DNA from 3 places in the Arthrobacter sp. BC5 genome. Region 2 is predicted to be linked to each of the others. Evidence: riboswitches for the same ligand, from Rfam matches in the RefSeq annotation. Region 2 holds a riboswitch; each other region holds the start of a gene.

Region 1 (9,308 bases), 1.4 Mb from region 2:
TGTCGAAGACCGCCACCTGCGGCATCTTCGGCCACTTCCCGGTGATGGCCCTGATCCCGGTGACGGCGGCGGGGTTGTGCAGGGGTGCCAGCGGGTTGAGCCGCTCGATGGCACGCGTGATCTCGTTGTCGATCAGCACGGGTTCGCTGAAGCGCTCACCTCCGTGCACCACGCGGTGTCCGACGGCGTCGATCCCGCGCCCGTCGAGGGCCGCGGCGACCTCGCCGTCCACGCGGTCGAGCGCCGCCGCGTGGTCCGGCACCTCGGCCTCGCCGATGCGCTCCACCAGGCCCTCCGCGAGGATGTCGTCGCCCTCGCGCACCTGGTACTTGAGCGAGGACGAGCCGGAGTTGATGACGAGGATGATCATGGGGGGTCCTGTCCTGGGAGGGGCGGGGGAGGCTAGGAGGCGGCGGGCTGCTGGGCCTGGACCGCGGTGATGGCGACCGTGTTGACGATGTCCTCCACGGTGCAACCGCGCGAGAGGTCGTTGACCGGCTTCCGGAGGCCCTGGAGGACGGGCCCGACGGCGACGGCACCGGCCGACTGCTGCACGGCCTTGTAGGTGTTGTTGCCGGTATTGAGGTCGGGGAAGATGAAGACCGTCGCCTGGCCTGCCACCGAGGAGCCCGGGAGCTTGGAGGCGGCAACCGAGGCGTCCACGGCGGCGTCGTACTGGATGGGCCCCTCCACCGCGAGATCGGGCCGCTGCTGCCGCACGAGCTCGGTGGCGCGCCGCACCTCGTCCACGGCTCCGCCGCTGCCGGACTCGCCCGTGGAGTAGGACAGCATGGCCACGCGGGGCTCGACGCCGAACTGCGCCGCCGTCTCGGCCGAGGCCACTGCGATGTCCGCCAGCTGCTCCTCGTTGGGGTCCGGGTTCACGGCGCAGTCGCCGTACACCAGCACGCGGTCCTGCAGAAGCATGAGGAACACCGAGGAGACGATCTTCACGCCGTCCTTGGTCTTCACGAATTCGAGCGCGGGCCGGATGGTGTTCGCCGTCGTGTGCGCGGCACCGGACACCATGCCGTCGACCTTCCCGAGCTGGACCATCATCGTGCCGAAGTATGCCCCTTCGAGCATGCGCTCCCGGGCCTGGTCGAGGGAGACATTCTTGTGGGCGCGTACCCGTGCGTACTCCGCGGCGAACTCCTCGCGCAACCCGCTCGTCGCCGGGTCGATCAGCGTGATGCCGGTGAGGTCGATGCCCTGGCCCGTCGCCAGTTCTCGGACGCGAGCCTCGGGTCCCAGGATCGTGAGGTCGCAGACATCGCGGCGGTGCAGGATCTCGGCGGCCTTGAGCACCCGGATGTCCTCGCCCTCGGGGAGCACGATATGCCGCCGCTCGGACCGCGCACGCTGGATGAGCTCGTGCAGGAACCGCAGGGGGGTCATGCTGACGGGGCGGGGGAGTTCGAGCCGCTCCAGCAGTTCGTGCTCGTCCACCTGCCGCGACCAGGCGCCGAGCGCGGCCGCGGCCTTGCGGCGCAGTCCGCTGGCGATCTCACCGCGCACCTCGCTGACGCGCCGAGCCGCCGTGTAGGTGTCGTCGTCGAGCGTGAACACCGGGAACGGCGCCTGCGCGAGGAGGGCGAGGATGTTGGGATCGGGCGCGAGCCCGCCGGTGAGGATCATGCCCGAGGGAACCGGGAACTCGGGGGAGAACGACGACGCCAGCGTTGCCACGAGCACGTCCGCGCGGTCCCCGGGCACGATCACCAGGGCGCCGTCGGTGAGCAGGTGCAGGAAGTTGCCGACGTTCATGGCGGCGACGCGCACGCTCGTGACGTCGCGCTCGAGGTTGGAATTGCCGGCGATCTGACGGGCCCCGAGTTCGGCGGACACCTCGGAGACCGTGGGCTGGGAGATCTCCGACAGTTCCGGGATCACGTAGACGGGACGGCCCGAACGGCCCGGCCGCACGTGCTCGCTGATGGCGGTGACGGCGTCGTCCGCCGCCCTGTTCACCATCATGGCGAGGAGGGACACCTTCGCGGCGTCGAGCTCGCGGCGGGCCACGTCGACGGCGTCGGCCGCCTCCTCGACGGACATGTCCTTCGCACTGACGACGGCGAGGACCATGGCGCCGAGGTTGTTGGCCAGGCGGGCATTGAGATCGAACTCGACGGCGGCGTCGTTCCCGGAGAGGTCGGTGCCCTCCACGATGACGACGTCGCACTCCGCGGCGATCTCGCTGTAGATGGCGACGCAGCGGGCGTCGATCTCGGCGCGGTCGCCGGTGACGAGCAGGGCGCGGGCCTGGGCGCGCGTGAGGCCGCCGCGGGCGCGGCCCTCCGGGAGGTCGAACGCACGTTGCATGAGCCGGACCATGGGGTCGGCAGCAGGATCACTGCCCTCGACGATGGGCCGGAAGAAGCCCACGCGGTCGGCGTGCCGGTGCAGCATGTCGGCCAGGCCCAGGGAGATCAGGGACTTGCCGGAGCCGTTGGTCATGGCGCTCACATATATTCCGCGGGTCATGGGGCCAGTCTTGCAGGGTCCTCAGGTGCCCGCCATAACGGGTGTCACGTCCTCGGGCAGTTCCCTCCGGGCGCCGGGACGGCAGGCAGGACCGGCCGGAGGCGCCGTGCGGAGTGGTTGCTGCCGTCTGGATGGACCACGGCCGCCACCGTCAGCGCAGCGGGGTGCGCGTGTCCGTGTCCGGCCCCCAGCGGCCACCCGCCGCCACCAGCAGTCCGGCGACGACGAGCAGCGCTGCGATGGGGCCGTAGGTGCCGAAGGCCTGCTGGAGCGGCGGCAGGTAGTAGGGGTAGAGCGCCGGGGCCACGATCGACAGGCTGTACCCCAGGCCGTAGCCGCTGGACCTCACGCCGCCGGCGAACCTCTCGGACAGGTAGGCGCCCACCGGCCCGTACACCGAGACGGTCACCACCTGCAGGGCCGCGCAGAGCACGACGACGGACACCGGGCCGTCCACCGCGAAGATCGCCAGGAAGCAGGCAGGGGCCGTCACGGCAGCCAGCACGCCGAAGCCGATGAAGAAGCGCCGTCGTCCGACGAGGGTGGAGACCTGCCCGCAGAGCGCCATGGCGACCGCGGAGACAACCGTGGCGCACAGCAGGGTGAGCGTGACGCCGCGACCGTCGAAGGTGCCGGCCTTCGTCAGTTCGGAGGTGAGGGTCGGGATGGCCATGTAGGTCAGCAGCCACAACCCGGTCATCAGGGTGAAGGTCTGGAGGAAGACGTGCCGGTCGCGTCCTACCAGCACGTCCTTCAGCGGTGAGCGGGGCGCCGGGACCTGTGCGGCGGCGGGCGCGTCCGCGACCTGGCGCCGGTAGTACCGGAGCATGACGAGTGCGAGGATACCGCCGACGACGAACGGCACGCGCCAGCCCCAGGTGGTGTAGGAGGCAGGATCGAGGACGGTCAGCAGGACGAGGACGAGGGCGGCGATGGTCGCGTTGGCCACGGGTGACATCGCCATGATGAGTCCGCTCGCCATGCCTCGCCGCCGGGGTGCCGACCACTCCATGGCCAGCGGGACGGCGGAGGTGTATTCGCCGCCCAGGAACACGCCGCCGAGGAACCTCAGGGCAAGGATCAGTGCCACGGTCCCGCCGCCGAGCACCTCGTGACCCGGGACGGCCGCGATCAGCAGGGTCGTCGCGGCGATGCCTGCGAGGGCGACCTTCGTGGTGGCCGTGCGGCCTACGCGATCGGCGATCGGTCCGAAGATCGCGGCTCCGAGGGGGCGCCCGATCAGGGTCGCCGTGAAGACCAGCCCTGCGGTGGCCGCGACGTTCTCCGCACCGAGGAGGGTGCCCGCGGCCGGTGCGAGGGCGATCACCGGCAGGAAGATGTCGAACTGGTCCACGTAGTTCCCGAGGATTCCGCCGCGGACGGCATGACGGGCCCTCGGATCGTCGCCGATCCGCGCAGCGGTGGGGGACGGCATGGAGGTACCGGGCATCGTATTCTCGCTTCCTTCGCCGGCATGACCCGGAGCAGGTTCGGCGGTCGAAGCTGCAGCAGCTTCCTCTCAGCCCTTGCCAGGGCTCCCGCGGGAATGGGTGACTCCATCCTGCCATGCCGCCCTTGACCCCGTCCGGCCCGGCGCGTAATGTACAACCATATGGTTGTAAAACAGTTGAGTGCGGACGAGGTGGACCGCCTGTTCCAGGCGCTCGCCGACGCGACACGGAGGGACATCGTGGCGCGCGTCCTGGTCGCCGAGTATTCGGTATCGGGCCTGGCCGAGCAGTACGACATGAGTTTCGCCGCCGTGCAGAAACACGTGGCCGTCCTCGAGCGGGCCGCTCTGGTCACGAAGGAGAAGCGCGGACGGGAGCAGATCGTGCGCGGACAGGTCGACGGCGTGCAGAAGGCCCGCCGCCTGCTCGACGAGTACGAGAGGATCTGGCGGCAGCGGGTCGACCGGATCACGGACATCCTCGCCGAGGATGCCGGGGACATGGACTAGGAAGGCAGCATCATGGCGGTCATCAGTACTGAGAAGGACGTCGAGGCACTCCACTTCAGGCTCGTCGCGGAGTTCGATGCCGGAGTGGAACGCGTGTGGCGGATCTGGGCGGATCCGCAGCAGCTCCAGCGGTGGTGGGGACCGCCGACGTGGCCTGCGACGTTCGACGCCTACGAGTTCGAGGAGGGCGGGCGGGCGGCCTACTTCATGACCGGGCCCGACGGCGAGAAGGCGCGGGGATGGTGGCGCATCACCGCCGTCGAGCCTCCGCACCGGTTGAGGTTCGTCGACGGGTTCGCGGACGAGAACGGCGACCCTGTGGCCGACATGGGCGAGACGACGGCGACCGTGACGCTCGAGGACCTCGGCGGTCGTACCCGCATGACCATGACCACGGCCTTCGAGTCCCTTGAACAGCTCAACCAGATGGTGGAGATGGGCATGGAGGAGGGCATCCGGGAGGCCCTCGGCCAGGTCGATGCCCTGCTCGCGGAGGACGCCTCCGTCTGAGCCTGCGCTCGCCCACGCCGCCGGGAGTGCGGAAAGGACCGCCGGAGAGTGCTTTCGGCGGTCCTTTCCGCACTCCCGGCGGTGCAGGTCGGGCGGCGGTCGGCCCGGCCGGGACCGGGACGACCGCGCCACGCGTGCCTTACGCGGTGGCAGCCTTCGGCTTGCGGTTGGGCAGGGCGAGCTTGAAGATCTTCGCCCAGGTGGAGCCGACCTGCTTGGGCAGGGGCCCGGTGGTGTAGGGCAGGTTGTAGCGCCCGCAGATCTCGCGGACCTTCACCGCCACCTCGGCGTACCGGTTGGACGGCAGGTCGGGGAAGCAGTGGTGCTCGATCTGGTGGGACAGGTTCCCGGTCATGAGGTGCATGAACTTCGAGCCGGAGATGTTGGCCGAGCCGATCATCTGGCGGACGTACCAGTCGCCGCGCGTCTCGCCCTCGACCTCCTCCTCCGTGAAGGTGTCGGTTCCTTCGGGGAAGTGGCCGCAGAAGATGACGGCGTGCGCCCAGAAGTTGCGGATGGCGTTGGCGGCGAGCGTCCCGTAGAGGGCCTGCTTCCCCGAACCGGTCAGCATCGCGACGGCGGGGGTGGCGGCGTAGTCCTTGGAGAACTGCTTGAACACCTTGACCCCCACGGCCTTCAGGTCGCGGTTCATGGCCTCCTTGGACTTCAGGCCTTCCTTGTACTCGGGGATCTCGAGGTCGTAGAGGGCGATGCCCCACTCGAAGACCGGCGCCAGGACGGCGTTGTACAGCGGGTTGCCGAGGTTGAAGGGTCGCCATGGCTGGTCGGGATCCATGCGGAGCAGGTTGTATCCGACGTCCCGGTCCTTCCCGATGACGTTGGTCCAGCGGTGGTGCAGGTCGTTGTGGGTGTGCTGCCAGGAGCGCGCCGGGGTGACGAAGTCCCACTCCCAGGTGGTGGAGTGGATGTCGGGATCCCGCATCCAGTCCCACTGGCCGTGGAGCACGTTGTGCCCGATCTCCATGTTCTCGAGGATCTTCGCGATGCTCAGCATCGCCGTGCCGGCGAACCAGGCGGGCTTGTACTTGCTGAACAGGAGCGTGCCGCGCCCCGCGAACTCGAGGCTCCGCTGGACCTTGATGACGCGGCGGATGTAGGCGGCATCCGTTGCGCCGCGCTTGGCGAGGATCTCGTCCCGTACGGCGTCGAGCTCGCGGCCGAGGGCTTCGACCTGCTCGTCCGTCAGGTGTTTGGCGGCGTCCGGGCGGACCAGGGGGTGGCCCGAGGCCGCAAGGGCGCCCGGGCGTGTCAGCGTGGTGGTCATGGAAGCTCCTCTGGTGGGGGATTAAAGGTCGAGGTTCACGGGCCCGGCGGCTGCCGAGACGCAGGTCTGGATGAGTTGGCCGGGCGCGTTGTGCAGTTCGCCGGTGCGGAGGTCGCGGACCTGCCCGGCGCGCAGCGGGATCAGGCAGCTGTGGCAGATGCCCATGCGGCAGCCGCTCGGCATGAGGATGCCGGCGTCCTCGCCGATATCGAGCAGGGGGGTGTCGCCGTCGGCCTGCACCTCGCGGTCGGACTGCTCGAAGGTGACGAGGCCGCCGTCGTGGCCGGCACCGGCCGTGAGGTCCGTGCTGAACCGCTCGATGGTCAGCGTGCCCGTGGTCGAAGCCTGTCCTTCGGTGCCCGCCGGAACGCTCGGGACGGTGCGTGCCGTCTCCAGGGCCGCTTCGCGCTCCCACAACTCCTCGGCGGCGTTGAGGAAGCCCTCCGGCCCGCAGGCATAAGCTGCCCGGGAGCGCCAGTCCGGGCACAGGTCCGCGATGGTCTTCGCCGTGAACTCCAGCCGGCCGCGGGCGCTCGTGAACCAGTGGCGGACCGTGAGGTTGGGGAACTGGTCGGCCAGTTCGTCCAGTTCCTCGCGGAACAGGCTCTTCTCCGGGGTGCTGTTCGAGTTGATGAGCACCACGTTCGCATCCGGTCGGCGGGGGACCAGGGTGCGGATCATGGACATGACCGGGGTGATGCCGCTGCCCGCGGTGAGCATGAGCAGGGACCTCGGGTGCTCGGGGAGCACGAAGTCACCCTGGGGAGGCGCGAGGAACAGGACGTCACCCGGCTTGGTGTCCCGCACCAGGACGTGCGACACGGAGCCGGCGTCCTTCACCGTGATGGCCGGATCATGCCCGGCGGCGTTGCTCAGGGAGTACGAGCGCCAGTGCCGTACGCCGTCGAGTTCCACGCCGATGCGCGCCCACTGGCCGGCCTGGTGTGCATGCCAGCCGTTGCCGGGATGGAAGTAGATGGTGGCCGAGTCCTCGGTCTCGTGCACCACCCGGGTGACGACGCCGCGGAGCTGTCGTGAGGAGTACACGGGATTGAACAGCGCGAGGAAGTCTTCCGGCGTGAGCGGTGTGATGAGCGCGGATGCTGCACGCGCCAGCTTGGTGAACCGGATCATTGAATTAACGATATAGCCTCTCCCGCTAGAAATCTTCACTCCGGGCATACAGTTGGGGGAGGAGAATTATTGCAGCGAAATAGATAAGGGGTGCTCGGATGAGTTCTGACGAGGTATCGGTCGCTCCGCCGGAACCACCGTGGCTTGCCCTTCCGCCGGAGGTGAGCGACCGCCTGAGGCCCCTCACCGCCGATCTGGTGGAGGCGATCATCCAGGCCGTCCCCCAACTGGTCCCGGCCTATGCCCGTCCGATCGAGGGTGGCTTCGGCCGGGGACTGCGCCTCGGCGTGGCGGTCGCCCTGGACCGGTTCCTCGAATTGCCGGGCACGAGGCTGCCCGCCCTGTCCGACCAGAGCCGCCAGCTCGTGGCGGGCCTCGGCCGCGGCGAATTCCAGCAGGGACGCAGTATGGATTCGTTGCTCGGCGCCTACCGGATGGGCGCGCGCGTGACCTTCCGGGAGATGTCGCGCCGCTCGATGGAGGAGGGCCTCGGCTCCGCCGTGGTGGTGGATCTCGGCGAATCGATCATGGCGTACATCGACGAGCTCTCCGCCGTGAGTGCCCAGGCCTACGCCTTCGAGCAGTCGGAACGCGCCGGCGCGGTCGACCGGCGGCGCGCCGAACTGCTGGAACTGCTGCTGCTCGGCCAGGCGGACGAGACCGCGCTGCGCCAGGCGGCCTCGCTCGCCGACTGGACCGTGCCTGCGCAGCTCGCCGTCGTGACGCTTCCGCTGGAGCGGGCCCAGGGGCTCCGGCAGCGGCTCGCACCCGGGGCGATCATCATCGAACGCGAGACCGACGCCGTCGCCCTGGTGCCCGAGCGCGGACCGGCGTCGCGTGCCGAGCTGCACCGGGTCCTTGCCGGCAGGAGCGCGGCGGTCGGTCCCGCAGGCAGCCTCGAGCAGGTCCCGGAGTCGTTGCGCCTGGCGGTCCTGGCGGCATCCATGCTGCCGCAGCGCGAGGGCGACGACGATCCGCCGGTCTGGGCGGACGAGCACCTGACGGAGGTGGTCCTGGCCGCTGAGCCCTCGGCCGTCGGCGAACTGGCCCGGCGGCGGCTCACACCGCTGGCAGGGCTGCCCGACGGCCAGCGGGAGAAGCTCGAGGAGACCCTGCTGGCCTGGCTGCGGCACTGGGGCCAGCGGGCGCCCATCGCCGAGGAGCTCGGCATCCATCCGCAGACCGTCGGCTATCGCGTGCTGCAGTTGCGCGAGCTGTTCGGCGACGACCTGAAGGATCCGAAGGTGCGCTTCGAGCTGGAGATCGCGCTGCGCAGCGGCCGGAGGACCGCTGTCTGAGTACATCTAGGCTCCGCTGTAGGTCGCCGAGGTCCAGAGATGGAACAGGGCGTACGCGCGGTACGGGCGCCAGGCCTCCGAAAGGAGTTCGGCGTCCCTGATGCTCGGGTTGCCCATCGCCCGGCGCGCCACGAGGTCGCCGGGCGTGAAGGCGTCGGGGTCCCGCAGGACCCGCACGGCGAGATAGTCCGCGGACCACGGGCCGATGCCCGGGAGGGCGAGCAGTTCCTTCCGGAGCGCCGCATGGTCCCCGTCGGCGTCGAGGGACAGCCCTCCGGCGACGGCGCGCGCCACGTTCTGCACGGTGGCCGCGCGGGTACGGGTCACCCCGACAGCGGCGCGCAGCTCCTCGTGCGGTGCGTCGGCGATCGCCTCCGGGGTGGGGAACGCGATGAGCCCGGAGGATGACGGAGTGCCGTAGGCCGCGGCGAGCCTGCCGCCGAACGTTCCTCCCGCGGCGACGGACACCTGCTGCCCGAGGACCGTCATGACCGCGGCCTCGAAGGCGTCCGGATAGCCGACGGCGCGCAGCCCGGGGCGCCGTCGCACCAGCGGGCCGAGGAGCGGGTCCTGCCAGAATGCGCGGGCGACGGCGCCGGTGTCCGTATCGAGGTCCAGCCACGCCCGGGTGGTCCGG
Region 2 (9,308 bases):
CCGTGGTCGACGTCAACACCGGAAAGTTCACCGGCAGCGGCGGCAACCTCGAGGAGACCGTCACCAAGAACAACCTGGAGGCGGCCGAGGAGGTCGTCCGCCAGCTGCGGCTCCGCGATATCGGCGGGATCATCGTGATCGACTTCATCGACATGGTCCTCGAGGCGAACCGCGACCTCGTGCTGCGCCGCCTCGTCGAATGCCTCGGCCGTGACAGGACCAAGCACCAGGTCGCCGAGGTGACCTCGCTCGGGCTCGTGCAGATGACGCGCAAGCGCATGGGCACCGGCCTGCTCGAGGTGTTCGGGGAGGACTGCGAGCACTGCGCGGGCCGCGGTGTGGTCACGCACATGGAACCCGTGGAGCACCGCAGCCACACGCCCGTGCAGGACCAGCAGCAGGTGCGCCAGGACAAGATGTCCCGCAGCGAACGCAAGCGGAACCGGGGCCGGGGTGGCCAGCACGAGGAAGCCGCCGTCGCCCTGCCCGCAGCGCCGGTCGCGGAGAGTGCCGACCGTGCAGCGAAGGCGGAGGCAGCCCGTGCCGCACTGGCGACCATCGCGGCCGCCACGCACCACGCCCACGAGGAGCCCGCCGGGGAACCGGAGGCCCCGGCTGACATCCAGGTGACCGAAGCCGTCCTGACCATCAACGGCGAGACGGTGACGCTTCCCCGTGCGGACAACCGCCGCCAGGAGGTGCAGGACCGCCAGGAGGCGCCGTCGACACGCCTGACGCTGGACAGCCTCAGCGAGGCGTTCAACAGGAAGCCGGCAGCGGATGACGCCGGCGCAGGCGTCGACGAGCCCGCGCTGCAGGCAGGCGAGTCCGACGGCGGGAACGCGCCGGAGCCCCCGGTCGCCGCACCCGTTGCGGAACCGGCTGCAGTACCGGCCCGCCGCACGCGTCCGCGCCGGCGGGTGGCGCGCAGCGCCCAGGGAGCAGCGGATACGACGATCGAGACGCAGGGTGCCGAGGCGCCCGTCGAGCACGCGGGGACGCGGCACGTCGCCAAGGCTCCTGCTCTCGCACGGAGGCCCGAGCCGTCCGCGGCCGAGCCACTGATCTTCGGCGTGGGCGTGCCCGCCTCGGAGCTGTAGGACCACCGGGGCGCCCCGTCCCGTACTGTGAACCACGAAGGCCGGAGTCCGCGAGGACTCCGGCCTTCGCCGTCCGCAGCCGGGGCCGTGCGGACTGCTATAGGCTGGATCCCGACACGGGGTGCCCTGCCGGATGCAGGGCTGAGATCAAACCCGTCGAACCTGATCTAGTGGGCGCGCGGCGCCCGAGGCCTAGCGGAGGGATGTCGCCATGGAAACTGTCCGTGCATCGGGGAGTCCACGCTCCAGGATTCCCAACATCCTCAGCATCGCGGGTTCGGATCCCAGCGGCGGTGCCGGCATCCAGGCGGACATCAAGAGCATCAGCGCCGGCGGTGGCTATGCGATGGCGGTCGTGACGGCCCTGACCGCGCAGAACACCCTCGGCGTCGCAGGAGTGCACACCCCGCCCGTGGCATTCCTGCGGCAGCAACTCGACGCGGTGGCCGGAGACGTCGCCATCGACGCCGTGAAGATCGGCATGCTCGGCAGCGCCGGCATCGCCCGCTGCGTCGCCGGATGGCTCGATGAGGCCCGCCCTCCCGTCGTGGTGCTCGATCCCGTCATGGTCGCCACGAGTGGCGCCCGGCTGCTCGACGACGACGCCGTGCGCGCCGTCGTCGACCTCGCCCGCCGCGCCTCGCTCGTCACCCCCAATATCGCGGAGCTCGCAGTGCTCGTCGGAGCCGCGCACGCGCGGTCCTGGCCCGAGGCCCTGGAGCAGGGCAGCGCCCTGGCGGAGCAGCTCGGCACGCGCGTCCTGGTCAAGGGCGGGCACCTGCCGGGGGAGCGGTGCCCGGACGCGCTCCTCGTCCCCGGGGCGGACGCGGCGGACGCCCTGGTCTTCGACGGCCGGCGGATCGGGACGACGAACACGCACGGGACGGGATGCTCCCTGTCGTCGGCCATCGCGACGAGGCATGCCGTCGGAGGGGACTGGCCCCAGGCGGTACGGGAGGCCAAGTTCTGGCTGGAGGGGGCACTCGAGGCCGCCGACCTGCTCGACGTGGGGAACGGCAGCGGGCCCGTCCATCATTTCCATGCCGCCCAGGATCCGCGCATGCTGCAGCGCTTCACCGATCTCGCCTGGAGGGACACCTCAGCGATCCGCGGGGAGATCCTCGGGCTCGGCTTCATCGCCGGCATGACCGGGGGCACTCTGCCGGCAGCGGACTTCGCCTACTACCTGCAGCAGGACGCCCTCTACCTCAGGGAGTACTCGGGCGTGCTCGCCCGGGCGGCAGCCATGGCCCCCTCGGAGGACGAGCAGCTGTTCTGGCTGGCCTCCGCGACGTCGTGCCTGCAGACCGAGGCCGAGCTCCACCGGACGTGGCTGGCGCGGGAGACGGGTCTGCGGTTCGGTGAGGGTGCCGCCGGTCCCGTCACGCGCGCCTACTGCGACCACCTGGCGGCCGTCGCCGCACGCGGCTCGTACGCCGAGCTCGTCGCTGCGGTGCTGCCGTGCTTCTGGCTCTACGCGGCCGTGGGCGACCACGTGCAGGAGAAAGTCCGTGACGGCGACCATCAGAAGCCCGGCCACGACGGCGGCACCCACCCCTATGCGGAGTGGATCCGCACCTACGCGGACCCCGCCTTCGCGGCGGCGACGGCGCAGGCGAAGCAGATCGTGGACCGCGCGCACAGGAGTGCCTCGGCAGCCGGGAAGGATGCCATGCTGAGGGCGTTCCGGTGGTCCGCCGTGTACGAGCGCGATTTCTTCGACGCCCCCCGGGTCCACGGCCCGGGCGCCACGCCGCGGCCCGCTGATTTGCGGGAAGACGCTGTACTGGCGTAATCTGGACCCTCGGTGCACTCGCCTGTTAACCGGCATGTCCGGCGGCAGCAGAGCAAGCTTTGCAGACTATGCGGTCAGCAGAACGTGCAGTCAGCAGGACGTACAGGCTGTCCATCAGGCACGAGCGGCTCCCGGGCCGCGGTGTCGAGGATGCACGGTGCGGGTCCGGCACGAGGAGCAACCTCCCGGATTGCTGCCGAGGCGCACCCAGGTTTTTTCATCAGAAGTCAAGAATGTCGAGAGAAGTGAGTTCCCAAGTGGTGTACGCGATTGTCCGCGCAGGCGGCCGCCAAGAAAAGGTTTCTGTAGGAGACCTCGTTACCCTTGACCGCGTCACCGGTCAGGCAGGAAGCACGTTCAAGCTCCCCGCCCTCCTTCTGGTAGACGGCGCCAAGATCACCTCCGCAGCGGAGGACCTCGAGAAGGTCACCGTCACTGCCGAGATCGTCGAGAATCTTCGTGGACCGAAGATTGTCATCCAGAAGTTCAAGAACAAGACCGGCTACAAGAAGCGCCAGGGTCACCGTTCGGAACTGACCCGCGTCAAAATCACAGGCATCGCGTAGTCCCTTCGGGCTACCGATCGGTTCCGCAACACACTTCAGCGAAGGCAGGCATAACTCATGGCACATAAGAAGGGCGCAAGCTCCACTCGCAACGGTCGCGACTCGAACGCTCAGTTCCTCGGCGTGAAGCGCTTCGGCGGCCAGGTCGTCAAGGCCGGCGAGATCATCGTCCGCCAGCGCGGCACCCACTTCCACCCGGGCGCCAACGTCGGCCGCGGCGGCGACGACACCCTGTTCGCACTCGAGGCAGGTGCCGTCGAATTCGGTACCCGTCGCGGACGCAAGGTCGTCAACATCGTAGGCGCCGCAGCAGAGTAATTCTGCCGGCGCACGATGCACCAAGCATTCGGGTGGGGTGAGCCTCTACGGCTCGCCCCACCTTCTTTTAAGCCGGCCAGGCCGGCACAGTGAAGCATTTGTAGAAGGAGACCGACGTGGCGAGCTTCGTTGACCGCGTAGTCCTGCACGTATCCGGAGGCACGGGTGGCCACGGCTGCGTGTCCGTCCACCGCGAGAAGTTCAAGCCCCTCGGCGGGCCCGACGGCGGCAACGGCGGCGACGGCGGCGACGTCATCCTCCGGGTCGACCACCAGACGACCACCCTCCTCGACTACCATCACGCTCCCCACCGGCATGCCACGAACGGCGGCAACGGGATGGGTGACTGGCGCGGCGGCAAGAGCGGCGAGACGCTGATCCTCTCCGTGCCGGACGGCACCGTCGTCAAGACGAAGGACGGGGAGGTCCTCGCGGACCTCGTCGGCCAGGGAACCGAGTTCGTGGCGGCGGCAGGCGGCCAGGGCGGTCTCGGCAATGCCGCACTGTCCTCCCAGAAGCGCAAGGCCCCCGGCTTCGCGCTGCTCGGCATCCCCGGCGACGAGCGGGACGTCGTCCTCGAGCTGAAGTCCATCGCGGACATCGCCCTCGTGGGCTTCCCGTCGGCCGGCAAGTCGAGCCTCATCGCAGCGATGTCGGCCGCGCGCCCGAAGATCGCCGACTATCCCTTCACCACGCTCGTGCCCAACCTCGGCGTCGTCGAAGCCGGTTCCACCCGCTTCACCATCGCCGATGTCCCCGGCCTGATCGAGGGTGCCAGCGAGGGCAAGGGCCTCGGCCACCACTTCCTGCGCCATGTGGAGCGCTGCGCGGCCCTGGTGCACGTCCTGGACTGCGCCGCCCTCGAGACGGACCGCGATCCGCTGAAGGACCTCTCGATCATCGAGGGTGAGCTGGAGAAGTACTCGGTCGACATGAGCTTCGCGGGTCCCGACGGCGACGTCGTGCCCCTCAACGAGCGCCCCCGACTGGTCGCCCTCAACAAGGTGGACGTCCCCGACGGCAAGGACATGGCGGAGTTCGTCCGCCCCGAGCTGGAGGCGCGCGGCTACCGGGTCTTCGAGGTGTCCGCCTCGAGCCACGAGGGACTGCGCCAGCTGGGGTTCGCCATGGCGGAGATCGTCGAGGCTGCGCGCAAGGCCGTGGCCACCGCGCCCCCGAAGGTCGAACCTCCGGTGCTGCGCCCGCGCGGAGTCAACGCGGCCCCGTTCCGGATCCGCCATGAGGAGAAGGACGCCCTGCCGCTCTTCCGCGTGCTCGGTGAGAAGCCCGAGCGCTGGGTCAAGCAGACCGACTTCACGAATGACGAGGCCGTCGGCTACCTCGCGGACCGCCTCGCCAAGGTCGGGGTCGAGGAGCAGCTCTTCAAGTCCGGTGCCAAGCCGGGCGACACCGTGGTGATCGGCGAGGGCGACGGCGTCGTCTTCGACTGGGAGCCGACCATGATGGGCGGGGCCGAGCTCCTTGCCGGACCGCGCGGCAGCGACCTCCGCCTGGCCGAGTACGTTCGGCCCACGCGCGAACAGAAGCGTGAGGAGTACCAGGAGCGCAAGGAGGCGAAGGCCGCGGCCCGAGCCGACCTGGAGGCGGACCGCAAGGCCGGTATCTGGACCGAATCGGTGCAGAACCGCAACCAGCCTGCACCTGCCCAGCAGGAAGCAGACGCCGAGTCCGGGGAGTAGGCGCGCGTGGTCGTGGACCAGCCGCGCCAGCCCCTCGCGTCGCGGTCGGGGCTCGCCTCCGCGGGGCGGATCGTCGTCAAGGTCGGCTCGTCGTCGCTGACCTCCGTCTCCGGGGGGATCTCGGGTGACGCCCTCGTCGGGCTCGCCGACGTCCTCGCCCGACGGCGCACGGCCGGCACGGAGGTCATCCTGGTGTCCTCCGGGGCGATCGCTGCCGGACTTGCGCCGCTCGGTCTGGCGCGCCGTCCGTCCCAGCTCTCCACCCAGCAGGCGGCAGCGAGCGTGGGACAGGGTCTGCTCATGGCCCAGTACTCGCAGGCCTTCGCGGCCCACGGCGTCACGGTGAGCCAGATCCTGCTGACCGCCGAAGACCTCGTCCGCCGGTCCCACTACGCCAACGCGCACCGCGCGATGGAGAGGCTGCTGAACTTCGGCGTCGTGCCCATCGTCAACGAGAACGACACCGTGGCAAGCCACGAGATCCGCTTCGGCGACAACGACCGCCTCGCGGCCCTCGTCGCCCACCTCGTGAAGGCGGAGGCCCTCGTGCTGCTGTCCGACGTCGACGCGCTCTATGACGGGCCGCCGAGTGCCGGGGCCAGCCGCATCCCGCTCGTCGGCTCGGCAGCCGACCTCGAGGGCGTGACGATCGGACGCGCGGGCAGGGCGGGTGTCGGCACGGGCGGCATGGTCACGAAGGTCGAGGCTGCGACGATCGCCGCGGCATCCGGCATCCCCGCCCTCGTGACCTCGACCGCGAACGCCGCGGCAGCGCTGCGGGGGGACGACGTCGGCACCTGGTTCACGGCGACCGGCAAGCGCCAGCCGATCCGCCTGCTGTGGCTGGCCCACCTCGCGCGGGTGCTCGGCACGCTCGTGCTCGACGACGGCGCGGTACGGGCCGTGGGCGAGCGCCGCCGTTCGCTGCTCCCGGCCGGCGTGGTCGACGTCTCGGGCGCCTTCGAGGCCGGGGATCCCGTGCAGCTCGTCAGCGGCGACGGGACCGTCGTGGCGAGAGGCCTCGTGAACTACAGTTCCGCGGAGCTGCCCCGGATGCTCGGCCGCTCCACGCACGACCTCGCGGACGAGCTGGGCGCCGAGTACGAACGCTCCGTCGTGCACGTCAACGACCTCGTGGTGCTGCGCGCTTCCGGCACGTCATGAAACGACCTCCGGGAGCCCCCATCCGCCGGTCGTCGATAGAATGGCGGGATGACCGACCTGCACGCCGAGACCACCACCCGGACCGACGACGCCGCAGCACTGTCGCCGGAGGAGCTCACCCGGGCGGTCCACGCCATCGCGGACAGGTCACGCGTCGCATCGCGTACCCTGGGCCGCGCGAACCGCGCCCGCAAGGACCGCGTCCTGCTCGCCATCGCCGATGCGCTCGTCGCACGGCGTGACCTCGTCCTCGAAGCCAACCGCGCCGACGTCGAGCGCGGACGTGCGTCCGGCACCTCCGACTACCTGCTGGACCGGCTGAGCCTGGACCCCGAGCGCATCGGACGGCTGGCCGACGCCCTCGCCGCACTGGCGGCACTGCCCGATCCCGTCGGCACGGCCGTCCGCGCTGAGACCCTGCCCAACGGTCTGCGGATGCGGCAGGTCCGCGTACCCCTCGGCGTCGTCGCGGCGATCTACGAGGCACGCCCCAACGTGACCGTCGATATCGCCGGCCTCGCCCTCAAGAGCGGCAACGCCGTGATTCTCCGTGGCGGCAGTGCGGCCGCTGCCACGAATGCCGCGCTCGTCGGAATCATCCGCGACACCCTCGAGGACCATGGACTGCCCGACGACGCCGTCCTCACCATCGACGAGTTCGGCAGGGACGGCGCACGCGTGCTCATGGAGGCCCGCGGACGCGTCGACGTGCTGATCCCGCGCGGCGGACGCGAGCTCATCCAGTCGGTCGTCACCAACGCACGCGTTCCCGTGATCGAGACCGGGGAGGGCAATGTGCACATCCTCCTCGACGAGAGCGCGGACGAGGGCATGGCCATCGACATCCTGCTCAACGCCAAGACCCAGCGCCCCAGCGTCTGCAACACCGTGGAGACCCTCCTCGTGCACAGCCGTTCGACGGCCGCTCCCGCCGTCCTCGCCGCACTCGGGCGCGCGGGCGTGAAACTCCACGCCGACGACCGCTCACGCGCGCTGCTCCCGGAGGGGACGGACGCGGTGCCCGCCACGGAGGAGGACTGGGGGCGCGAGTACATGCAGCTGGACCTCGCCGTGCGGACGGTCGACACCGTGGACGAGGCGCTGCAGCACATCCGTCGATGGAGCACGGGCCACAGCGAGGCCATCATCACCAACAGCCTCGCCTCGTCCGAGGAGTTCGTCGCCGGAGTCGATTCCGCTGCCGTCCTGGTCAACGCCTCCACGCGCTTCGTCGACGGCGGCGAACTCGGGCTCGGCGCCGAAGTGGGCATCTCCACGCAGAAGATGCACGCCCGCGGGCCCATGGGCCTGGCGGAGCTGACGACGACGAAGTGGATCGTGCAGGGCGAGGGGCAGATCCGCCGCTGACGGCGCTTCCGTCGCCGGGGGAGGAGCCTGCCCCTTTGCGCGTACCATTGGAGAAATGCCCAGGCCGGGCTGAATGACCGGCAGAACCTGACGTACAGAGGAACCACGATGCTCTACTCCCTCGGCAGCGCACTGCTGGCGAACGAAGCCATGGAACACCACACCGAGCTGCCGATGTCGCCCATCGCATACGGGTTGATCGCCATGGGCATCCTGCTCACCCTGATGATCGTCACGGTCTCCTTCTCGAACGTGCGGAACCGCCACGAGGCCGTCGAGGAGCACATCGACCCGCACAAGCAGCACGCCAACAACCACGACCACGGCGAAGCGAACCGGCACTAGCAGTCCTGGTGGCAGCAGACGGTATCGAGCGGGACGTCATGGGCGGCCTGCGGCAGCGGCATCGCGACGGCTCGCCCTGGCGCCTGGGCGTGATGGGTGGGACCTTCGATCCGATCCACCATGGCCACCTCGTGGCAGCGAGCGAGGTCGCCTCTGTGTTCGACCTCGACGAGGTGGTCTTCGTCCCCACGGGCCAACCGTGGCAGAAGGCGGACAAGGATGTCACCGCGGCCGAGCACCGCTACCTGATGACCGTCATCGCGACGGCGTCGAACCCCAGTTTCACGGTCAGCCGCGTCGACATCGAACGCCCCGGACCGACGTTCACGATCGACACGCTGCGTGACCTGAAGGTGGAGCGGCCCGACGCCCAGCTGTTCTTCATCACGGGCGCGGACGCGATGGCCCAGATCCTCACCTGGAAGAACGCGGAGGAACTCTGGTCCCTCGCGCACTTCATCGGGGTGACGCGCCCGGGCCATGAACTGGACGGACGGGGTCGCGACGTCAGCCTGCTGGAGGTGCCTGCCATGGCGATCTCGAGCACCGACTGCCGACGGCGCGTGGGGGAGGGCAAGCCGGTCTGGTACCTGGTGCCGGACGGCGTCGTGCAGTACATCGCCAAGCACCGCCTGTACCGGCGGATGGCACGGCCGGGGGACGGGCCGTCCTCGGGCCTCGAGGGCGAGGGCGCCTTTTCGACGGAAGGAAAGCACGGGGGCAACCCCAGCTCCGTACAACAACCGACTGGGTGAATCTGTGATGAGCAAGGCGAACGACGACGCACGGGTCTCCGGGTCTCTCCAAGCGGACCGTGACGCGTCATGGGGGCTGGATCCGTCGGCCGGTGACAACCCGGGTTCCGTCGACGACGGCGGCGGTCCCGCGACAACCGACAGCGTGTCCCGGCGCAGCAGCAGGCGCGCTGCCGAGGCTGCGGTCGACACCGTGC
Region 3 (9,308 bases), 1.8 Mb from region 2:
AGTCCTTCTCGGGGTGCGCCAGGACGTCCGCCCCGTGGGCCGGGACTGTTCCGCAGGAATGGAACTCCGGGTCGATCAGGGGCCCGAGGGCACGGGGCGCCTCGACGGCCGGGTCCAGTTCGAGGCGGAGTTCGCGCAGCATGTCGAGGTCGGGGCGGAACCCGGTGGCGGGCACGAGGACGTCGACGTCGACGGCGCGGGAACCGTCCGGCGTCGACGCTGCAACGGTGAGGCCCGATCCGGTTCCGGTGAGCGAGGTGATGGTGAAGTCGGTGATGAGTTCGACGACGCCGTCCCTGACGAGGGTCTTCAGGCGGCTGCCGAGTGCACCGCGGGCGGGCAGGCCGTCGAGGTCCCCGCCGCCGTAGAGGCGTCGGGCCGACGCGCTGCCGCGGACGGCCCAGAGGATGCGGGTGCCGGGCTCGTTCCTGGCGACCTGACCGAGGTTGATCAGGGTGTTGGCGGCAGAGTGGCCGGCGCCGACGACCATGACCGTCCGGCCTGAGAAGCGTGCCCGGTCAGCGCCGACGACGTCGGGCAACGGCCTGGTGATGAACTGGGACGCCGCGCCTTCCCCGGGTGCCGTCAGTCCGGCCTGTCCGAGCGGGTTGGGCCGGTTCCAGGTGCCGGAGGCGTCGATGACGGCTCGCACGAGGTGGTCCGTGGTGCCGTCGGGTGCGGTGACCCGGACGAGGAACGGGGTGGTGTCGCGGTCCTTGGTGCGGGTCTTGTCCATGCCGAGGCGGGTGACCGCGATGACCCGGCTGTCGAAGTGGAGGGTGTCGGCGATGGCTGGGACGGCGGCGAGGGGCTCGAGGTAGGACTCCACCAGTTCGCGGCCGTACGGCAGTGCGGTACGGCGTGGTTCGGCCCAACCGGTGGGTTCGAGCAGCCGTCGGGCTGCGGGGTCGATGCCGTACTCCCAGGGTGAGAACAGGCGGATGTGCGCCCACTGCCGGATCGCCGCGCCGACGCCGGGCCCCTGCTCGAACACGATCGGGGTCAGGCCCTGCTCGAGGAGGTTCGCGGCCGCCGAGAGGCCGATGGGTCCGGCGCCGATGACGGCGACAGGAAGATCGGTCATGCCGGACCCGGCGGCGGGACTTGTTCCGGGGGTGGTCTCAGGCATGAGCTGCGGTCCCGTCGGCGGGCAGGAGCTCGCTGATGAGCTGCTGGATGCGGCCCTTGATCTCGTCGCGGATGGGGCGGACGGACTCGACACCCTTGCCCGCGGGATCCTCGAGGACCCAGTCCTCGTACCGCTTGCCCGGGAAGTAGGGGCACTCGTCCCCGCACCCCATGGTGACGACGACGTCGGAAGCCTTCACGGCCTCGGCGGTGAGGACCTTCGGTGTCTCGGCGGTGATGTCGATGCCCTCCTCCTTCATGGCCTCGACCGCGGCGGGGTTCACCTGGTCGGCGGGCTGGGACCCGGCGGACAGAACCTCGATGCGCCCCTCGGAGAGGTGGTTGAGGTACGCCGCTGCCATCTGCGACCGCCCCGCGTTGTGGACGCAGACGAACAGGACCGACGGTTTCCTGACCTCGGTGGTCGTCTCGATGCTCATGGTGATCCTTCGTTCAGCGCCCGGTCCCGGAGATCGACCGGTGTCGGTCTCGAGTATGGAAAGCATATTGATGGTTGTCAATATCAGGGTACGGTAGGTGAATGACGACGATCACCGAGTCCAGGACTGCGGACCCCGCAACGACCGGAGCCGCCACGGCGACCCCTGATGCGGCGGGTGCAGAGGGTCCCTGCTGCGTGCCGTCGGGGGCACCGGCGATGAGCGCGGATCGGGCCGAGGAACTGGCGAGGCAGTTCAAGGCGATCGCCGACCCGAACCGTCTGCGCCTGATCTCGCTGATCTCCTCGAGCGCCGGGCACGAGGCGTGCGTCTGTGACCTCACCGAGCCGCTGGATCTCGGGCAGCCGACCGTGTCGCACCACCTGAAGATCCTCGTCGACGCGGGCATCCTGCACCGTGAGAAGCGCGGGGTGTGGGCGTACTTCTCCCTCGTGCCCGGAGCCCTGACCTCCCTCGCCGGCGTCCTCGCCGAACCCGCGTGACCCCCGACCTCTCCGGGCTCCTGCCCGCTCAGAAGAATCGAGAACCCCTGTGAGCTTCAAGGCGGACAAGCCCGCTGTCCTGTTCGTGTGCGTGAAGAACGGAGGCAAGTCCCAGATGGCCGCGGGCCTCATGCACAAGGTCGCCGGTGATTCCATCACCACGGCGTCGGCCGGATCGAGGCCGGGATCCTCGGTCAACGGCCTCTCGGCCGAGGTGTTGGCGGAGATCGGGGTCGACATCAGCCAGAACGTCCCCCGTCCGATCACCCGCGAGGACCAGGAGCAGGCGGACCTCGTCGTCATCCTGGGCCCTGAAGCGCACGTCGACGAGGTCGAGGGCGCCCGTTACGAGCGCTGGGAGACCGACGAGCCCAGCGAGCGCGGCATCGACGGCATCGAGCGCATGCGCCTGGTCCGCGACGACATCCTCGAACGCGTCACCGCCCTGCACGCCACCGTGATGGCCCCGTAGCCGACCGGCGCGGATCGCGGCCGTCGACAGCCGGTCCCGTCTGCTCCCTCGCCGGGCTCCTCCCTGCCCTCTTCCATGCGTTCCCCCTGCGTGTCCCTCCCCTAAGGAGTCCTGCCATGACCGTGGTCGCCATCCTGATCTTCCTCGCCACCCTGACCCTGGTCATCTGGCAGCCCCGGGGCCTCGGCATCGGCTGGTCCGCCCTCGGTGGTGCGGCGGTAGCCCTGATCACCACGGTGGTGAGCCTGTCCGACATCCCGATCGTGTGGGACATCGTGTGGAATGCGACCTTCGCGTTCGTGGCGATCGTGATCATCTCCCTGATCCTCGACGAGTCCGGGTTCTTCACCTGGGCAGCCCTGCACGTCGCCCGCTGGGGCAGGGGTGACGGACGGCTGCTGTTCACGCTCATCGTCCTGCTCGGGGCAGCGATCGCAGCAGTCTTCGCCAATGACGGGGCGGCCTTGATCCTCACCCCGATCGTCATCCAGATGCTCCTGGCCCTGAAGTTCCCGGCCAAGGCGTCCCTCGGCTTCGTCATCGCCTGCGGATTCATCGCCGACGCCGGCAGTCTGCCGCTGGTCGTGTCGAACCTCGTCAACATCGTCACCGCGGACTTCTTCGACATCAGCTTCGCCCGCTACGCCGTCGTGATGGTCCCGGTCGGCATCGTGTCCGTCGCGGCCAGCCTCGGCGTCCTGCTGCTGTTCTTCCGCAAGGTCATCCCGCGCCGCTACGACGTCACCGTCCTCGCCAGTCCGAAGTCCGCCATCGCGGACCCGCTGACGTTCAGGGCCGGCTGGGTGATCCTCGGGGTCCTGCTCGTGGGCTACTTCGCCGCCGAACCACTGCAGATCCCGCTCTCCGCCGTCGCGGGAGTCGGAGCCGTCGTCCTGATGATCGTCGCCTCCCGCCAGCCGGCCTTCCTCTTCCCCCGTACGCGCGCCCTCACCGGCACGTCCGCAGCGCCGGGGCCGGCGCCAGGATCACCTGAAGGCGCCGGACGGGCGGCGGACCTCGATTACGAGACGGTCGGCGCGTCCCGCCGGTCGACGGCCCGGCCTCACGTCACGCCCGTCATCGGTGCCACCGCCGGTCCGGACCAGGAGGACGAAGCATCTGCCGCTGGGGTCGCGCTCCCGAGCGGGAGGATCTCCGTTCCACGGATCCTGAAGGAAGCGCCGTGGCAGATCGTCCTGTTCTCCATCGGCATGTACCTGGTCGTGTACGGGCTGCGGAACCGGGGCCTGACCGACGAGCTCGCCGGCGTCTTCTCGAGCATCGGCTCCAACGGGGTGCTGGTCACCGCTCTCGGTGTCGGCGTCATCGTCGCCGTCCTCGCGTCCCTGATGAACAACCTGCCCACCGTCCTCATCGCCTCGCTGGCCATCGGCTCGGCCGGCGCTGCCGGTCTGACGCAGGAGGCCATGATCTACGCCAACGTGATCGGCTCGGACCTCGGCCCGAAGATCACCCCCATCGGCAGCCTCGCGACCCTGCTCTGGCTGCACGTCCTGGACCGCAAGGGCATCCACATCGGCTGGGGCCAGTACTTCCGTGTCGGCATCGTGCTGACCCTCCCGGTGCTCGCCATCACCCTCCTCGCCCTGGCCGGATGGCTCACCGTCATCGGCGTCTGAGCGCCAGGAGGGGGGGCCGCCATGAACCCTGCGCACGAAACGGCGGGCAGCCCTCCTCCAGCCCTCCTCCAGCCCTGCCGCGAAGGACTCAGGTCAGGTCGCGTGTCTTCGAGAAGCGGTCGATCGCCTTCTGCGTGGAGCGGTTGGTGAGCACCTGGATGGTGGTGCTGACCGCACCCGAGATGACGGCGAACACGAGGGCCGAGCGCAGGGTGTTCTCCAGCCCGTCCTTGCTCTTCGGCGGGGCCTCGCCGGTGATCTTCTCCCACAGGAAGTCGACGAGCTTGGTCCCGACGAAGCCCGCACCCACGCTCATGCCGGCGCCGAGCAGTTTGAACACCACGTTCATGGTTTCTCCTTCTAGTCCGATAGTCCTGGGCCTAGCCTAGTCGCGGCCCACGGCCCTTCGCAGGTGTAGGATCGGTAGCGCTCAACCAACAAACGACAGGGGAGCGCCGATTCGCAGCAGGCTGCGGAGCGGGCGCTGAGAGTGCGGACCGCCGCAGACCCTCGAACCTGATCCGGCTAGTACCGGCGAAGGGAGTCGAGTTCTCAGAGTGCGCGGATGCTGCTTCCACGGCAGTCCGGCACTCTCCCCTCCTGTACCTCAGGAGGAAATCACCATGGCATCACCAGCGTCCCTCACGGGCACCTCTCCGCGCACCACCCAGTGGCGTGTCGTCGACATCGTGGTGGCCTCGGTCATCGCGGTCGCCGTCGGCGTCCTGTTCTTCGCCTGGTCGGCGGGCTACTCGGGCATCAGCGTGCTCACCGCCGGTTTCCCGCCGTTGGCAGGCCTCTACTCGGGCGGCTGGCTGATCGCCGGAGTGCTCGGCGGGCTGATCATCCGGAAGCCCGGCGCCGCCGTCTACTGCGAGGTGCTCGCGGCCGCGGTCTCGGCGCTCATCGGCACCCAGTTCGGCATCCTCGTCCTCGTCTCCGGGCTCATCCAGGGACTCGGGGCCGAGCTGGTCTTCCTGCTGTTCCTCTACCGGAAGTGGAACCTGCCCGTGGCACTGCTGGCGGGCCTCGCAGCGGGGCTCGCCCTCGCGATCAGCGAGAACATCATGTACAACGCGCTGTGGACCATCGAGTTCAAGGTCCTCTACACCGTGTTCGCTGCCATCTCCGGCGTCGTCATCGCCGGACTGCTGTCCTGGCTCGCCATGCGTGGTCTCGCGAAGACGGGCGTGCTGTCCTCCTTCGCCGCGGGCCGCACGGCGGACGTGTGACACCAGCCGACGCGCCATCTTCCGGAGCGGTGCACGTCCGCGCCCGGGGATGGGGCTGGCGCCATGCCGGCAGGAAGGCGTTCGCCGCGCGCGGGCTGGACCTCGACATCCGGCCCGGGGAGCGGGTCCTGCTCCTCGGGGCGTCCGGCGCGGGCAAATCGACCGTGCTGCACGGACTGGCCGGTGTGCTCGGCACCAACGACGAGGGCGAGCAGGAGGGTGAACTCCTGCTCGACGGCGCCCCGCCCGCCGCGGCGCGGGGGCGTGCGGGGCTCGTCCTGCAGGATCCGGAGACGCAGGTCGTGCTGGCGCGCGTGGGTGACGAGGTGGCCTTCGCCGCCGAGAACCTCGCCGTGCCGCGGGAGGAGATCTGGCGGCGCGTGGGACGGGCGCTCGACGACGTCGGCCTGGACCTCCCGCTCGACCACCCGACCACCGCGTTGTCCGGAGGGCAGAAACAGCGCCTCGCGCTCGCCTCCGTGCTCGCCATGGAACCCGGCTTGCTCCTGCTCGACGAACCCACCGCGAACCTCGACCCCGACGGCGTGCTGGAGGTGCGCGACGCCGTCGCCCGGGTCCTCGAGCGTACGGGGTCGACGCTCGTGGTCGTGGAGCACCGTGTGGCGGTGTGGGCCGATGTCGTCGATCGCGTGATCGTGCTCGATGCCGAGGGCGGCGTCCTCGCGGACGGTGCCCCGGCAACCGTGCTCGGCCGGGAGGAGACGCGAAGCCGGCTCGCTGCGGCGGGCGTATGGGTCCCGGGGCTGCGGCCCCCCGTGGGCGGGCGAATGCCCGGCGGCGGTGCGGAGGTGCTCCTCTCGGCGCACGGCCTGGCCGTGGCAAGGACGAAGCACGGGCCGGCCGCCGTGGAGGGCCTCGGGCTCGAGGTGCGCGCTGCGGAGGCCCTGAGCATCACCGGGCCGAACGGTGCGGGGAAGTCGACGGCGGCGCTCACGCTCGGCGGCCTCCTCCGCCCGCGCGCAGGGACCCTCGAGGCGTCCGCCCGGCTCGCCGGGGACGCCGGAAGGAACCCGTTCCGCTGGCGTTCCTCCCAGCTCGTGCAGCGCGTCGGAACGGTCTTCCAGGAGCCCGAGCACCAGTTCCTCACGGCGAGCGTCGCGGAGGAACTCGAGTTCGGTCCGAGGAGGGTCAGCGGGAGCGTGGACCCGCGCCGCATCGCCGAGCTGGCCGAGCGGCTCCGGCTCACCCATCTGCTCAAGGCCAATCCGTTCACGCTGTCCGGCGGGGAGAAGCGCCGCCTGTCGGTCGCGACGATGCTCGCCACGGCCCCGCGCATCCTCATCCTGGACGAGCCCACCTTCGGCCAGGACGCCGGGACCTGGGCCGAACTGGTCACCCTGCTGCGCGAACTGATCGACGACGGCGTGGCCGTCCTCTCCGTGACGCACGACGCGGACTTCATCGCCGCGCTCGGCGGAGCATCGCTTCACATCATCGGTGGAGCGGGACGGCTGGTGTCCCGATGAGCAGCGACCACCTGACCCCGGTCCTGACCGGGAGGACGCTCGTGCGGGCCAATCCGGTGTCCAAGCTGTTCGCCGCCACCGTCATCACGTTCGCCCTGATGGCGAGCATCGACTGGGTCAGTGCCGCGGTGGTGCTCACCTCGGAGCTGGCCCTCATGCCGCTGCTGGGCATCAGTGTGGTGGGCCTCGCGCGGCGTATCTGGCCCCTGCTGATCGCCGCCGTGGTCGGCGCCTACGGGACCGCCCTGCTGGCGGAGAAGAGCGGCGGGGTCCTGCTCGACGTCGGGCCGTTCCTCTTCACCGAGGGATCGGTGGCCGCGGGGATCGCCGTCGGGCTGAGGGGCCTGGCGCTCGCGCTGCCGGGCATCTTCATCCTCCTCACCACCGACCCCACGGACCTGGCCGATGCCCTCGCGCAGAAACTGCACCTGCCGCACCGCTTCGTGCTCGGCGGCCTGGCATCGCTGAGGCTCGTCGGCCTGCTGGTGGAGCAGTGGGAGACGCTCGGGCTCGCGCGCCACGCCCGGGGCATCGGATCGGACGGGTCCGTCGTCGCCCGCACCCGGAACCTGCTGGGGCAGTCCTTCGGGCTCATCGTGCAGGCCATCCGGCGCGCCACACGGCTCGCGACCGCGATGGAGGCGCGCGGGTTCGGCGGGGGAACGCGCACGTGGGCGCGGACGAGCACCTTCTCCCCGCTCGACGCCGGCGTCGCCGTCGTCGGGCTCCTGATCGCTGCAAGCGCAGTGACGGCGGCCGTCCTGGCCGGGACCTGGAATTTCATCCTGTCCTGACCGGGGCGACCGCCGTGACAGCGCTGGTGCAGCGGGTTGCTACAGCACGTCCGCGAGGAAGGACCTCAGGCGCGGCGTCTGCGCGTCGTCGAAGATCGCGGCCGGAGGACCGGATTCCACGACCACGCCGCCGTCCATGAACGTCACGGTGTCGGAGACGTTGCGGGAGAAGCCCATCTCGTGGGTGACGACGACCATCGTCATGCCCGCCGAGGCCAGATCGGCCATGAGGGCGAGGACGCCCTTGACGAGTTCCGGGTCCAGGGCGGACGTGGCCTCGTCGAAGAACATGACCTCGGGGTCCATCGCCAGCGCCCGGGCGATCGCGACGCGCTGCTGCTGGCCGCCCGAGAGGTTGCCGGGCCGCACGTCGGCCTTGTGCTTCAGCCCCACCAGGTCCAGCTGCGCCAGCGCCTTCTCCCGGGCCTCGTCCGCGGACATCTTCCGGAGCTTCCGCAGCGCCAGGGAGACGTTGTCCACCACGGTCTTGTGGGGGAAGAGGTTGAACTGCTGGAACACCATGCCGATGCGGCGGCGCAGCTCGTCCGGGTTGTCCTTCAGCACGGACCGGCCGTCGAGCAGGATGTCCCCCCTGTCCGGTTCGATCAGCCGGTTGAGGACACGCAGGAGCGTGGACTTGCCGGACCCGGACGGGCCGATGACCGACGCCGTCGTGCCCTGCTCCACGTGCAGGTCGATGCCGCGCAGCACGTGATTGGTCCCGAAGGACAGGTGGAGGTCCCTGCCGGTCAGGGTTCCCGAATCGATGGTCTTCACGCCTTGGCTCCTTCGCCGATCTTCGCGGCCAGTTCGTCCGGTTCCGGCTTCTCCCGCTTGCCCGTCCGCAACCTGTTGTCGATGTAGTTGACCAGGTGGGTCAGCGGGATCGTGAGGCACAGGTACAGCACGGCGGAGGCGATGAGCGGCGAGAGGTTGCCCGTGTTGCTGGCCGCATCGTTCCCGATCCGGAACAGTTCACGTTCGCTGGTGAGCAGCCCGAGGAAGTAGATGAGCGAGGATTCCTTGATCAGCGCGATGAACTGGTTCACCAGGGCGGGCAGCACGCGCCGCACGCCCTGGGGGACCACCACGAGCTGCATCGACGAGCGGTAGCTGAAGCCCAGGGCGCGCGAGGCCTCCAGCTGTCCCTTCTCCACGCTCTGGATGCCGGAGCGGAAGATCTCGCCGATGTAGGCCGCCGCCATGAGCGACAGCGCGAGGATCCCCATGGGGAACGGGCTCGTGCTGCCGGTGGCCTCGCGGTAGATCGGGCTGAGTCCGATGCCGATGAGCAGGATGATCACGACGGCGGGCACCCCACGGAAGATGTCCGTGTAGATGCGCGCCGCCCAGCGGAGCAGCCGGTTGCGGGAGATCCCCATGATCGCGAGGACCATGCCGAGGACCGTCCCGATGATTCCGGACGCGATCGCGAGGATCAGGGTGTTCCGCAGGCCGACCGCGAGGAGCTCCGGCAGGACGGCGGCCATCGCCTCCCAGTCGAAGAAGGTCTGCGCGAGCTGTTCAAGGGCATTCATGGAGGGTCGGCTACTTTACTTCCACGGCTTTGCTGCCGGGCTTCCAGTCGGTGGGCATCTCGCGGTCCGGGTAC

Evidence for each region. A riboswitch is a leader RNA that binds a small molecule or an ion and turns the genes downstream of it on or off. The one in region 2 is predicted to bind thiamine pyrophosphate.
Region 1: it holds a riboswitch for thiamine pyrophosphate, as region 2 does, so the genes downstream of both, AC1MFI_RS04535 (MFS transporter) here and thiD (bifunctional hydroxymethylpyrimidine kinase/phosphomethylpyrimidine kinase) in region 2, are expected to answer to the same signal.
Region 3: it holds a riboswitch for thiamine pyrophosphate, as region 2 does, so the genes downstream of both, AC1MFI_RS07210 (ECF transporter S component) here and thiD (bifunctional hydroxymethylpyrimidine kinase/phosphomethylpyrimidine kinase) in region 2, are expected to answer to the same signal.

Annotation. Positions count from the first base shown of each region.
Region 1 is NZ_CM155273.1:1,010,092-1,019,399, reverse strand. It holds gene AC1MFI_RS04545 (acetate/propionate family kinase) at 1-370, opposite strand, end outside; gene pta (phosphate acetyltransferase) at 403-2,484, opposite strand; gene AC1MFI_RS04535 (MFS transporter) at 2,636-3,934, opposite strand; TPP riboswitch at 3,929-4,036, opposite strand; gene AC1MFI_RS04530 (ArsR/SmtB family transcription factor) at 4,097-4,444, shown strand; gene AC1MFI_RS04525 (SRPBCC family protein) at 4,457-4,954, shown strand; gene AC1MFI_RS04520 (fatty acid desaturase family protein) at 5,094-6,239, opposite strand; gene AC1MFI_RS04515 (ferredoxin reductase) at 6,261-7,373, opposite strand; gene AC1MFI_RS04510 (PucR family transcriptional regulator) at 7,472-8,671, shown strand; gene AC1MFI_RS04505 (DNA-3-methyladenine glycosylase family protein) at 8,678-9,308, opposite strand, start outside.
Region 2 is NZ_CM155273.1:3,373,054-3,382,361, reverse strand. It holds gene AC1MFI_RS15940 (Rne/Rng family ribonuclease) at 1-1,100, shown strand, start outside; TPP riboswitch at 1,208-1,321, shown strand; gene thiD (bifunctional hydroxymethylpyrimidine kinase/phosphomethylpyrimidine kinase) at 1,312-2,895, shown strand; gene rplU (50S ribosomal protein L21) at 3,153-3,461, shown strand; gene rpmA (50S ribosomal protein L27) at 3,519-3,779, shown strand; gene obgE (GTPase ObgE) at 3,896-5,479, shown strand; gene proB (glutamate 5-kinase) at 5,486-6,643, shown strand; gene AC1MFI_RS15910 (glutamate-5-semialdehyde dehydrogenase) at 6,692-8,011, shown strand; gene AC1MFI_RS15905 (hypothetical protein) at 8,120-8,356, shown strand; gene nadD (nicotinate-nucleotide adenylyltransferase) at 8,395-9,111, shown strand; gene AC1MFI_RS15895 (hypothetical protein) at 9,119-9,308, shown strand, end outside.
Region 3 is NZ_CM155273.1:1,552,622-1,561,929, forward strand. It holds gene AC1MFI_RS07180 (FAD-dependent oxidoreductase) at 1-1,084, opposite strand, end outside; gene AC1MFI_RS07185 (arsenate reductase ArsC) at 1,122-1,568, opposite strand; gene AC1MFI_RS07190 (ArsR/SmtB family transcription factor) at 1,670-2,071, shown strand; gene AC1MFI_RS07195 (arsenate-mycothiol transferase ArsC) at 2,121-2,543, shown strand; gene AC1MFI_RS07200 (arsenic transporter) at 2,660-4,183, shown strand; gene AC1MFI_RS07205 (DUF4235 domain-containing protein) at 4,272-4,532, opposite strand; TPP riboswitch at 4,620-4,743, shown strand; gene AC1MFI_RS07210 (ECF transporter S component) at 4,807-5,415, shown strand; gene AC1MFI_RS07215 (ABC transporter ATP-binding protein) at 5,412-6,902, shown strand; gene AC1MFI_RS07220 (energy-coupling factor transporter transmembrane component T family protein) at 6,899-7,696, shown strand; gene AC1MFI_RS07225 (amino acid ABC transporter ATP-binding protein) at 7,736-8,473, opposite strand; gene AC1MFI_RS07230 (amino acid ABC transporter permease) at 8,470-9,234, opposite strand; gene AC1MFI_RS07235 (ABC transporter substrate-binding protein) at 9,245-9,308, opposite strand, start outside.